2 regions of the Klebsiella sp. B345 genome follow, and region 2 is predicted to be linked to the other one. Evidence: predicted binding sites of a transcription regulator. Region 2 holds the regulator's gene; the other holds the start of a gene.

Region 1 (6,089 bases), 530 kb from region 2:
AGCTCTATTACAATATGACCATCACCGGAACCTCTGTGGTGGTGGCGCTGTTTATTGGCGGGCTGGAGGCTTTGGGACTGCTGATGGATAAGTTTTCGCTCAGCGGCGGCCTGTGGCGCTGGGTTGGCGCGCTGAACGATAATCTCGGCGATGCCGGGTTTGTGGTGGTCGGGCTGTTCGTCGCCTGCTGGGTGCTGTCAGTGCTCAACTATCGCTGGCGCGGATACGACAACCTGGCGCGTTGATATTTGCCCGGAGGCGGTGCTGTGCGCCGCCTCCGGGAATAACGTCAGTTGACCCTGATTAACTGACCAGCTGTTTGAGTAGGGCAAAGGCGTCTTTCATACGGTCCTCGCTGACCACAAACGCGCGTAGCTGGTTGTCGGCGTCAACGCCTCTCGCAACCAGACCGTCTTTGGCGGCAACAATATTCCATGTTAAATCGTCACGCTGGGTTGCGCCTGCCAGGTGCAATGGTAAATCCGGCGTTTTGACCTTCACCAGCATCGGCGGCAACGTCAACGCTCCCGACTGTCCCAGCAGATTTTTACTCAGGCACATGGCGCTGAGCAGAATCGGCTGCAGAAATGGCAGCACTTTGCCGTTAATTTCGGCGCAGTCGCCGAGGGCAAAAATCGCCGGATGGCTGCTGCGCAGATGGCTATCGACCATCACGCCACGATTAACCTCAAGGCCTGCCCGACGCGCCAGCGCGGTTTCCGGGCGCAGCCCGGCGGCGGCAACCACCGCATCCACGGTTACGCTGCGCTGGCGATCGACGGTCACGCGGATGCCGTCAGCGGTTTTCTCCAGCCCTTCGAGCTGGGTTTTCAGCATCAGGTGCACGCCCATATCGGCTAACCGATGCTGCAGTCGGCTGCTGGCCTCCGGTGGCATCAGCGCCGACAGCACGCTGGCGGAATTGTCGACCACCGTCACTGCTTTGCCGGCGCGGCAGAAATCCATCGCCAGCTCGCAGCCAATCAGCCCGCCGCCGACGATCAGCACCCGCCGGGCATCACGCAGCTGGCTGTTCGCCGCGCCATATTCTCGCTGGCTGTTCAGGGTCAGCATCAGCTCGCGCCCCGGTACCGGCGGGATAAACGGCGCGGCACCGGTCGCCAGCACCAGCTTGTCATAGCGCCACTCGCGGTCCTGGCTCTTCACCAACTGATTCCCGGCGTCGATATCGCTGACCCAGGTATGCGGAAACAGGCGCAGATTGTACTGCTCGGCAAACTCACCCGCCGTTTGCAAGGTCAGGTCGTCGGCGCTTTGACCGCGGCTGATGACGTGGCTGAGATCCGGTTTGTTGTACTCATCCATGCTGTCGGCGGCGATCAGCGTCAGCGGAACCTGGGCATCCTGCTTACGGATATTTTTCACCAGCTGACGGGCCGCAAAGCCCGAGCCGATGATGACGATGCCATCACTCATTTTGCCTCCGTTGCCAGAACGTCAAAGACCTCTTTGCCGAGAGAGCACTCAGGGCACAGGAAGTTATCCGGTACCTCGCTCCACGGGGTGCCCGGCTGGACGTCCTGGTTCGGTTCTCCTTGCGCCGGATCGTAAATCCACTGGCAGACGCTGCACTGCATTGACGGACCGAGGTCAGCCGCGGCCGCCGCTGCGCAGGCGCAGTCACTCTGCTCCGCCGGGCTTTTTTTATCAGCGCTGACCGGCAGCGGGGAGAGTGCCCACTGGCGGGCGATTTCACGGCCGTGCTCGCGGCAAATATCCAGCGCATCCATGTCCGGGCGCCATTTGGCCTTCAGGCTCAGGGACATCTCAAAACCGGCATCCTGTAAGCGGGTGGAAAGCCTGTCCACCGCGCCGCCGCTCCAGCCGTGAGAGCCAAAAGCGCTGGCACGTTTATTACGAAAACGCAGGCCGGTCATCTCTTCCACCAGACCAGCGATTTTCGGCATCATGACGTTGTTCATGGTGGAGGTGCCCACCAGCACCCCTTTTGAGCGGAACACGTTGGTCAGGATCTCGTTCTTATCGCTGCGGGCGACGTTAAAGATTTTTACCGCCACGCGGGGGTCGATGTCGGTGATGCCCTGGGCGATAGCGTCCGCCATCATGCGGGTGTTGTTGGACATAGTGTCGTAGAAGATGGTGATGCGATCTTCCTGATAATCCGCCGCCCATTTCAGGTACATTTCGACGATTTGCGTCGGGTTATCGCGCCAGACCACGCCGTGGGAGGTGGCAATCATATCGACGGGCAGATTGAAGCCGAGGATTTCGGTAATTTTGGGCGTCACCAGGCGGCTGAACGGCGTCAGGATGTTGGCGTAGTAACGCTGGCACTGTTCGAACAGCTCGGTCTGGTCCACTTCATCATTAAACAGGTGCTCGTCGCAGTAGTGCTGGCCGAAGGCATCGTTGCTGAACAGCACCGCGTCGCCGGTCATGTAGGTCATCATGCTGTCCGGCCAGTGCAGCATCGGGGTTTCCACGAAGATCAGCTGTTTACCGTTGCCGAGATCGAGGCTGTCGCCGGTTTTCACGACGTGGAAATTCCATTCCGGGTGATGATGATGGCCGGTAATGGAGTCGATGGCGTTGGCGGTGCAGTAAATCGGGGTGTCCGGGATGCTGTTCATCAGCTCGGTCAGCGCGCCAGCATGGTCTTCTTCCGCATGGTTAATGACGATGTAGTCGATATCGGCGAGGTCGATTTCGCTGCGCAGGTTTTGCACGAACTCGCGGCTGAATTTATGATCTACGGTATCAATCAGCACATTTTTCTCTTCGCGGATCAGGTAGCTGTTGTAGCTGCTGCCGCGCAACGTTTTGTATTCGGTACCGTGGAAATCACGCACTTCCCAGTCGCGTTGGCCAACCCAATGAATGTTATTTTTAACCAGAATAGACATAGCAACCTCAATTAATTCAGCATTGTTCTAAATAAGATGGTTTGCTTATATCAAGTTGCATGCCAACTTTTTAATGCGTTGATTTTAGTTGATTTATTTTTTTTATTAAAATCTTTAATGTCAAAGTGACAATGGTTAAAATAGTCTTTATGACTATTTTGGTTGTCAAAATGACAATGAGGCAGCGATGCGCTTTTCCGTGGACGTGCTGGCGAAGATCGCCATTGATTTACAAAGCGATATCGGCCATGCCGACCGCTTCTCTCGCCTGATTGCAACGCTGCGCCAGGTGCTGGGCTGTGATGCCTCGGCGCTGCTGCGTTATGAGGCGCATCAGTTTGTACCGCTGGCGATCGACGGACTGGCTGAGGATGTGCTGGGGCGGCGCTTTGCGCTGGCGGGCCACCCGCGGCTGGAGGCGATTGCCCGCGCCGGGGACGTGGTGCGTTTCCCGGCGGACAGCGACCTGCCGGACCCCTATGATGGCCTGATTCCCGGCCATGAGAGCCTGAAGGTGCATGCCTGCGTGGGGCTACCGCTGTTTGCCGGGCAGACCCTGATTGGCGCGCTGACCCTCGACGGTATGGAGGCCGACCGCTTCGATAGTTTCAGTGACGAAGCGCTACGCTTGATAGCCGCGCTGGTGGCGGGGGCGTTGAATAACGCGCTGCTTATTGCGCGGCTTGAGAATCAGAACGTGCTACCAGAGGCGAGTGTTCGCTATACGCCCCCGGACCATCAGGAGATTATCGGGCTGTCGGCGCCGATGGTGCAGCTGAAAAAAGAGATCGATATCGTCGCCGCCTCGGATTTGAACGTCCTGATCAGCGGTGAAACCGGCACCGGCAAAGAGCTGGTGGCGAAAGCGCTCCATCAGGGATCGTCCCGGGCGGCCAATCCACTGATCTATCTGAACTGCGCGGCGCTGCCGGAGAGCGTAGCGGAAAGCGAGCTGTTTGGGCATGTGAAAGGGGCCTTTACCGGAGCGATCAGCAACCGTAGCGGCAAGTTTGAAATGGCCGATAACGGCACCCTGTTCCTCGATGAAATTGGCGAGCTGTCGCTGGCGCTGCAGGCCAAGCTGCTGCGGGTACTGCAATATGGCGATATTCAGCGGGTAGGGGATGACCGCAGCCTGCGGGTTAACGTGCGGGTGCTGGCGGCCACCAACCGCGACCTGCGCCAGGAGGTGATTGAAGGCCGGTTTCGTGCCGATCTCTATCACCGCCTGAGCGTCTTCCCGCTGTCGGTGCCGGCGCTGCGCGAGCGGGAAGATGACGTGGTGCTACTGGCGGGCTATTTCTGCGAGCAGTGTCGGTTACGCATGGGGTTAGGGCAGGTGGTGCTCAGCGATGCGGCTCGTTTGGGGCTGCGCAAGGCACCGTGGCCGGGCAACGTTCGCGAGCTGGAACATGCCATTCATCGTGCGGTGGTGCTGGCGCGGGCGACTCAGACGGCGGATGAGGTACGGCTGGAGCCGCACCATTTCCAGTTTGCCGCCGGAGCGTCACTGCCGCCTGCCGCAACGCCGGTCGCGCTGCAGCACACGATCAATCTGCGCGAGGCAACCGAGGTGTTCCAGCGCGGGGCGATTTCCCGCGCCTTAGCGGATAACCAGCGTAACTGGGCGGCGGCGGCGCGGGCGCTGGAGCTGGACGTCGCCAACCTGCATCGGCTGGCGAAGCGTCTGGGGCTTAAAGGATCCCGGCCTGATAAAAGTTCTGCAGGTTAATGGCACCCACCAGAAGACCGTTTTCATCAACCACCGGCGCGGCGCTGATTTTGTGCTTCATCAGCCGTTCTTTGGCTTCTACCGCGCGGCTTTCGGCCTGAAGGGTGACGCCGTTGCGGGTCATCGCCTGGCTGACGGTATCGTCCAGCGTGCCGCCGCCTACCAGCCAGCGGCGCAGGTCGCCGTCGGTGAAGACGCCCTGGACGCGGTTTTGTCCATCGCAGACGGCAACCAGCCCCAGCCCGGTACGGCTGAGTTCCAGCATCGCGTCCATCACCCGGGTATCCAGTTCAACCCGCGGCACATCGCCATCGCGACGCATCAGGTGGTGAACCTTGTTCAGCAGTCGTGCGCCGAGCGCGCCGGCCGGGTGCGAGCGGGCAAAATCTTCTTCATTGAAACCGCGTGCCTGCATCACCGCCATCGCCAGCGCATCGCCGAGCATCAGGGTGTTGACGGTACTGGAGGTCGGGGCCAGGTGCATCGGGCAGGCTTCACGCTCCACGGTGATATCCAGCACCGCTTTTGCCGCCAGCGCCAGCGGTGAGGTGGATTTGCCGGTCATCGCCAGCAGCGGAATGGCTTTTTCTTCCAGACGCGGGACGATGAGGTCCAGCTCTTTGGCGCCGCCGGAGTAGGATATAAACAGCATCACGTCGCGGCCATCGAGCATCCCGAGGTCGCCGTGCAGCGCTTCCGCCGGATGAACAAAAAAGGCCGGGGTGCCGGTACTGGCGAAGGTGGCGGCCAGCTTTTTGCCAATGTGGCCTGATTTACCGATACCGGAGACCACCAGCTTTCCTTCGCAGTGGAGGATGGTTTCCGCTGCGCGGATGAAGTCGTCGCCCAGGCGCTCAGGCAGGCGGCTGGCCTCCTGTAACTCCAGTAACAGGGTCTGGCGTCCGGCTTCTAACAGAAAGTTACTCATGTTCTTCTCCAGTAATAATCACTTCTATGCCTTGCGCTTCCAGCGCCCGCTGGAAGGCCGGGTCGATGCCCGCATCGGTAATCAGCTTATCTACGCGCTCAAGGCCGCAGACAATATTCGGGCTTTTACGGCCAAACTTTGATGAGTCGGCCATCAGGATCACTTCTCTGGCGGCATTGCACATGGCTTTGCTGACGGTATACACCTCGTTGAAGGTGGTGACGCCCGCGTTGAGGTCGATGCCGTCTGTGCCCATAAACAGCTTGTCGAAGCTGAACTGTTCGAAGGCATTTTCCGCCAGTTGGCCATGAAAGGAAGCCGACTTTTTGCGGAACGTGCCGCCGGGCATCAGGATCGTTTGTTCATTATCCAGCTCGGAGAGGGCATTGACGATGTGCAGGCTGTTGGTCATCACCGTGATGTTGTTGAAGCAGCTGAGCAGCGGCACCATTTGCAGCACCGTGCTGCCAGCATCAAGAATGATCGAGTCGCCGTCATGGATATAGCGCACCGCCATTTCGGCGATTCGCGCTTTTTTATTGGT
Region 2 (6,089 bases):
TGGTGGCGCGCAGGCCATCTGTTTTGCGCCGGATAAAGCCCAAACGGACGTTATCAACCATCTGACCGGCGAACCGCTGGGTGAAACGCGCAACGTGCTGATTGAGGCTGCGCGTATTGCCCGTGGCGATATCCAGCCGCTGGCTAGCGCCCGGGCCGAGGCGTTAGACGCGCTGATTGTTCCCGGTGGGTTTGGCGCGGCGAAGAACCTCAGTAGCTTTGCCTCGCAGGGCGCTGAATGCCTGGTTGATAGTGACCTGAAAGCGTTGGTGCTGGCGATGCATGAGGCCGGAAAACCGCTGGGCTTTATGTGCATTGCCCCGGCGCTGCTGCCGAAAATTTTCTCTGTGCCCTTGCGGATAACTATCGGCACCGATCTCGATACTGCTGATGTGGTGGAAGAGATGGGCGCAGAACACGTGCCTTGCCCGGTTGATGACATCGTGGTCGATGAAGAGAACAAGGTCGTGACGACCCCGGCCTGGATGCTGGCACAGAACATCGCGGAAGCGGCAAGTGGTATTGAGAAGCTGGTGGCTCGCGTACTGGTTCTCGCTGCATGAGTGTTCGTCGCCTGTCGCCGCTGCGGATATTCAAGCGCGTGCTGCTGCGTATCCTGATGATTGGGGTGGTGATGTGGGGCGGGGGAATCGCACTCTTTAGCGTTCTGCCGGTGCCTTTTTCCGCCGTCATGCTGGAGCGGCAGGTTGGCGCATGGTTGCACGGTGATTTCCACTACGTTGCCCATTCGGACTGGGTCAGCATGGATGAGATATCACCGTGGATGGGGCTGGCGGTTATTGCGTCAGAGGACCAAAAGTTTCCCGAGCACTGGGGCTTTGATGTGTCGGCGATAGAAAAAGCGCTGGCGCACAATCAACGCCAGGAAAATCGCGTGCGCGGTGCTTCCACGCTGTCGCAGCAGACGGCGAAAAACCTGTTCTTGTGGGATGGGCGCAGCTGGTTGCGCAAAGGGCTGGAGGCCGGGCTGACGGTCGGCATTGAGACGGTGTGGAGCAAGAAACGTATCCTGACGGTCTATCTGAATATTGCCGAGTTTGGCGAAGGGACGTTTGGTGTTGAAGCCGCCTCTCAGCGTTTTTTTCATAAGCCGGCCAGCAAGCTAACCGCTTCGGAAGCCGCGCTTCTGGCGGCGGTACTGCCTAATCCGATCCGCTTTCGCGCCGATGCACCGTCCGGCTATATTCGCAGTCGCCAGGCGTGGATCCTGCGTCAGATGCGCCAGTTAGGCGGAGAAGGGTTTATGCGGGCGCATAAGCTGGACTGAAACAGGACAGGGGGCGTGAGCCCCGGTCAGCATCGCGCGGCCGGGGAGTGCATCAGGTAAAGGCTAATCTTCGTCAAAACCGGCGTTGAACAGTGCAATGACCGCTGCCAGCGCCTCTGCTTCTTGCGGACCGTTGGCCTCAATCTCAATTTGCCGACCCTTTGCTGAGTCGAGCATGAGCAAGGCAATCACACTATTGGCTTCGGCTTCCGTGCCTTCATCATTGCGCAGCAACACTTCTGCGTCATAATTTTGCATCAGCTCAAACAGCTTCATCGCCGGGCGGGCGTGCATACCCAGCTTATTCGTGATTTCAACGGTCTGCTTTACAGTCATGATTTGCGTTTTTCCAGCGTCCGATGGCGAGACTGCACATTCTTGCCGCGTGAGCGGAAGTAATCAGCCAGTTGCTCGGCAATGTAGACCGAGCGATGTTTACCGCCGGTACAACCAATAGCCACCGTCAGATAGCTGCGATTATTGGTCTCCAGCATCGGTAACCATAGCTCAAGATAGCTGCGGGTCTGGTAAATAAAATTGTGAACTTCCGTGTGCCGGTCAAGGAAGGCCGCCACCGGTTTATCCAGCCCGGTCATTGGACGCAGTTTGGGATCCCAGTGCGGGTTGGGTAGGAAGCGCACGTCGAAGACATAATCGGCATCAATCGGGATGCCGTGCTTAAACCCAAAGGATTCAAAGACCATGGTCAGTTCGCGCTCACGCTTACCGAGCAGGCGCGTACGCAGCATTTCTGCTAGTTCATGCACCGACATTTCGGAGGTATCGACGATCAGGTCTGCGCGGGAACGCAACGGTTCCAGCAGGGCGCTCTCTTCGTCAATTGCGCTTTCAAGCGACAGATTCTTGCTCGACAACGGGTGCAGACGGCGCGTGTCGCTATAGCGGCGGATCAGCGTGTTACGGTCGGCATCAAGGAACAGGAGCTGAGGTGAAAACGTCTCTGGCAGGTTTTTCATGGCCTGCTCAAAGATCTCCGGTGATTCCGGCATATTGCGCACGTCAATGCTGACGGCTGCTGACATGTTTCTGTCGGCCAGCGAGCGGGCCAGTTCGGGCAGCAGCACAACCGGCAGGTTATCTACGCAGTAGAAACCCATATCTTCCAGTGCCCGCAGGGCAACGGATTTCCCCGAGCCTGAGCGGCCACTGACGATCATCAGTACCATGTACCGTTTCTCCTCAGTACGATAAAGAATGAAGTGCGACTCTCGTTAACTATCATCGCTGCTTCCTGCTTCGGTGATGATCTCATACAGTTCTTCATCGCTTTGCGCTGCGCGCAGGCGACGACAAATGGTTTTATCTGCCAGTCGCTTCGCCACCAGCGACAGCGTATGCAGATGAGTCTTGGTCTGATCGGCCGGCACCAGAAGTGCAAACAGCAGATCGACCGGCTGGTTGTCGATGGCATCAAATGCAATCGGGGTTTCCAGCTGGACAAATACGCCAACCGCACGCAGCGTATCCTCTTCGAGCTTGCCATGAGGAATGGCAATCCCATTGCCAATCCCGGTGCTGCCCATTTTCTCGCGAGTGAGAATAGCTTCAAACACCAGTTGTGGCGGTAAACCTAGCTGTTTAGCTGCCAGCTCACTGATGATTTCCAGCGCGCGTTTTTTGCTCTGGCAGTGAACCTGGCTACGGGTACATTCCTGGTTAAGGACGTTGCTCAGTTGTAGAGCCGAATCGTTGTTCATCATAATTTCACCTGAGCGCCCCTTGCCTGCTACCCATTAAAGCGGGTAACAGGCGAGAGCAACGCCCGGACAATTAGTGTTGTTTTAGTTTATCTTTATGTTTTGTTAACTGTCTTGCCAGCTTATCGATAAGACCATCGATAGCGGCGTACATATCCTGCCCTTCCGCACTGGCATGGATTTCGCCACCGTTGACATGCAGATTGGCATCCGCAATTTGCGTTACCTTCTCTACTTTTAACACAATGTAGACCTGGTTGATCCGGTCGAAAAACTGCTCCAGTTTGCTGAACTTCGCGTTAACGAAGTCGCGCAGTGCAGGGGTGATCTCGACGTTGTGTCCTGTAATGTTGAGCTGCATAGTGTCTTCCTTATCGGTTGTGTCAGACCAGTTGTTTACGCTGGTTGGACGGCGGAATGGATAAAGACTCTCGGTACTTGGCAACGGTACGGCGCGCGACCATGATACCTTGTTCGGACAGTATGGTGGTGAGCTTACTGTCACTCAACGGCTTCGCGGGGTTCTCCGCGGCGATTAACTTCTTCACCAGCGCACGAATGGCGGTGGACGATGCCTCGCCGCCGCCTTCGGTACTGACGTGGCTGGAGAAGAAATACTTCAGCTCAAAAATACCGCGCGGACTGTGCAGGTATTTTTGAGTGGTGACACGTGAAATGGTGGATTCATGCATTTCGACGGCCTGGGCAATATCCGCCAGCACCATCGGTTTCATATACTCTTCGCCCTGCTCGAAGAAGGCCTGCTGCTGCTCGACGATGCAGCGGCTGACGCGCAGCAGCGTATCGTTACGGCTTTCCAGGCTCTTAATTAGCCAGCGGGCTTCCTGCAGGTTGCTGCGGATAAACTGGCTGTCGGCGTCATTGCGAGAGCTGTTACCCATTGCGGCATAGTGCTGATTGATTTTCAGACGCGGGATACTGTCGGAATTCAGCTCCACTACCCAGCGGTCGCTAACCTTGCGTACCAGAACGTCAGGAATGACGTACTCTGGCTCACTGGTCTGGATCGACTGGCCTGGGCGAGGATCGAGCGACTGGATCAGGTTAACCGCTTCTTTCAGCACATCTTCTTTAAGGCGCGTCACGCGCATTAAGGAACGAAAATCATGGTTGGCGAGCAGATCAAGATGATCGCTGATGATCAGCCGGGCCTCTTCCAGCCAGGGCGTCTCTTTCGCATATTGTGAAAGTTGAACCAGCAGGCAGTCGCGCAGATCTTTCGCCGCCACGCCAACCGGATCAAAACGCTGGATACGTTTTAGTACCGCTTCAACTTCTTCGAGGCCGATCTCTTCATCGTCGATGCTCTCGACAATGTCTTCGATCCGAATAGTGAGATAGCCCGTATCATCGACGGCATCGACGATAGAGGTGGCGATGGCGCGATCGGTATCGGTAAATGGCGTCAGCTCGACCTGCCACATCAGATAATCCTGCAGGCTTTGGGTCGTTTCGCCTTGATAGACCGGCAGCTCGTCGTCCTGATAGTCAACGCCGTTTCCTGATGGTGTACCGGCGGTGTAGATCTCATCCCAGCTGGCGTCGAGGGGCAACTCCTCCGGCATATCTTTTTGCTCAAGCGCATCGACCGTATCCAGCGATTCGCGGTCCTCGACCTCTTTGGTTTCTACCTCATCGTGAAGATCGGTTTGCTCAAGCAACGGATTACTCTCCAGCGCCTGCTGGAGTTCCTGCTGGAGTTCTAACGTGGACAACTGCAGCAAACGGATAGCCTGCTGCAGTTGTGGCGTCATGGCAAGCTGTTGGCTTAGCCTTAATTGCAAACCTTGCTTCATATTCAGGGCAAATATCTCCGGCTAAAACGTCTGTAACCTCTACCCTATCAGAGTCTGAAGTCTTCCCCAAGATACACGCGCTTAACCTGCTCGTCTTCAAGGATTTGCTGAGGCGTGCCGTGGGCAATCAGGTGACCCTGGCTAACGATATAGGCACGTTCACAAACGGCCAGCGTTTCCCTGACGTTATGGTCGGTGATCAGTACCCCAAGACCGCTGTCTCGCAGGTGTTCGATGATCCGTTTGATATCGATAACGGAAATCGGATCCACGCCGGCAAAGGGTTCATCCAGCAGGATAAATTTCGGGTTAGCGGCCAGCGCTCGCGCGATTTCGACACGACGGCGTTCACCACCGGAAAGCGCCTGACCAAGGCTGTCGCGCAGATGTTCAATATGAAACTCTTCCATCAGCTCTTTGGCGCGGTCTTCGCGCTGCTCGCTGCTGAGATCGTCCCGAATCTGCAACACCGCCATCAGGTTATCAAACACGCTCAGGCGGCGGAAAATGGAGGCTTCCTGCGGCAGGTAGCCGATACCCCGACGCGCGCGGGCGTGCAGCGGCAGCAGGCTGATATCTTCATCGTCGATGATAATGTTGCCGGCGTCGCGCGGCACAATGCCCACCACCATGTAGAAGGTCGTGGTTTTACCGGCGCCGTTTGGGCCAAGCAGGCCGACAATCTCGCCGGAGTTCACGGTCAGACTGACATCTTCCACCACGCGGCGGCCTTTATAGGCTTTAGCAAGATTCTTTGCAGTTAATGTTGCCATAACGAATTACTTACCTTTCTTTGACTGATCGCCACTTTTGTCCTGCAGCTGCGAAGGAACCAGAACCGTGGTTACGCGTCCGCCTTTGCTGCTGAACGCCTGCATTTTCTGCTCTTTCACCAGGTAAGTGATCTTGTCACCCTGGATGTTGCTGTCGAGCTGATCCAGGTGCGCGTTGCCGGTCAACACCACAAAATCGTTCTGCAATTCATAATGCATTTTATCGGCGCGGCCTTTCACCGGTTTGCCGTTGTCCTGCATCTGATAGAAGGTAGCCGGGTTGCCATAACCGTCGATCACTTCTTTGCCTTTTTCCCCGCCAGGACGGGTGACGACCACCTTATCCGCGTTGATTTTGATGGTGCCCTGGGTGACGACCACATTGCCGGTAAAGGTGACGATATTGCCCTGCATATCCAGCGACTGCTGATCGGATTCGATGTGGATCGGCTGATCGGTATCACCGGTTTTGGCCAGTGCCGGCAGGCTGGCGG

Evidence for each region. Region 2 encodes sigma-54, which starts transcription at its own class of promoters, with help from an activator protein. Its sites were predicted from a motif close to GTTGGCACANNTTTCGCTNT; they were not measured.
Region 1: a site for sigma-54 is predicted at 2,933-2,952, ahead of norV (anaerobic nitric oxide reductase flavorubredoxin). Genes of this name have one in related genera too.

Annotation. Positions count from the first base shown of each region.
Region 1 covers NZ_CP180443.1:1,866,733-1,872,821, reverse strand. Annotated here, with positions in the region: gene ACMYSO_RS08715 (HoxN/HupN/NixA family nickel/cobalt transporter) at 1-245, shown strand, start outside; gene norW (NADH:flavorubredoxin reductase NorW) at 304-1,437, opposite strand; gene norV (anaerobic nitric oxide reductase flavorubredoxin) at 1,434-2,885, opposite strand; gene norR (nitric oxide reductase transcriptional regulator NorR) at 3,073-4,617, shown strand; gene gutQ (arabinose-5-phosphate isomerase GutQ) at 4,580-5,545, opposite strand; gene srlR (glucitol operon DNA-binding transcriptional repressor SrlR) at 5,538-6,089, opposite strand, start outside.
Region 2 covers NZ_CP180443.1:2,401,131-2,407,219, reverse strand. Annotated here, with positions in the region: gene elbB (isoprenoid biosynthesis glyoxalase ElbB) at 1-562, shown strand, start outside; gene mtgA (monofunctional biosynthetic peptidoglycan transglycosylase) at 559-1,287, shown strand; gene npr (PTS phosphocarrier protein NPr) at 1,351-1,623, opposite strand; gene rapZ (RNase adapter RapZ) at 1,620-2,474, opposite strand; gene ptsN (PTS IIA-like nitrogen regulatory protein PtsN) at 2,520-3,008, opposite strand; gene hpf (ribosome hibernation promoting factor) at 3,079-3,366, opposite strand; gene rpoN (RNA polymerase factor sigma-54) at 3,389-4,822, opposite strand; gene lptB (LPS export ABC transporter ATP-binding protein) at 4,870-5,595, opposite strand; gene lptA (lipopolysaccharide ABC transporter substrate-binding protein LptA) at 5,602-6,089, opposite strand, start outside.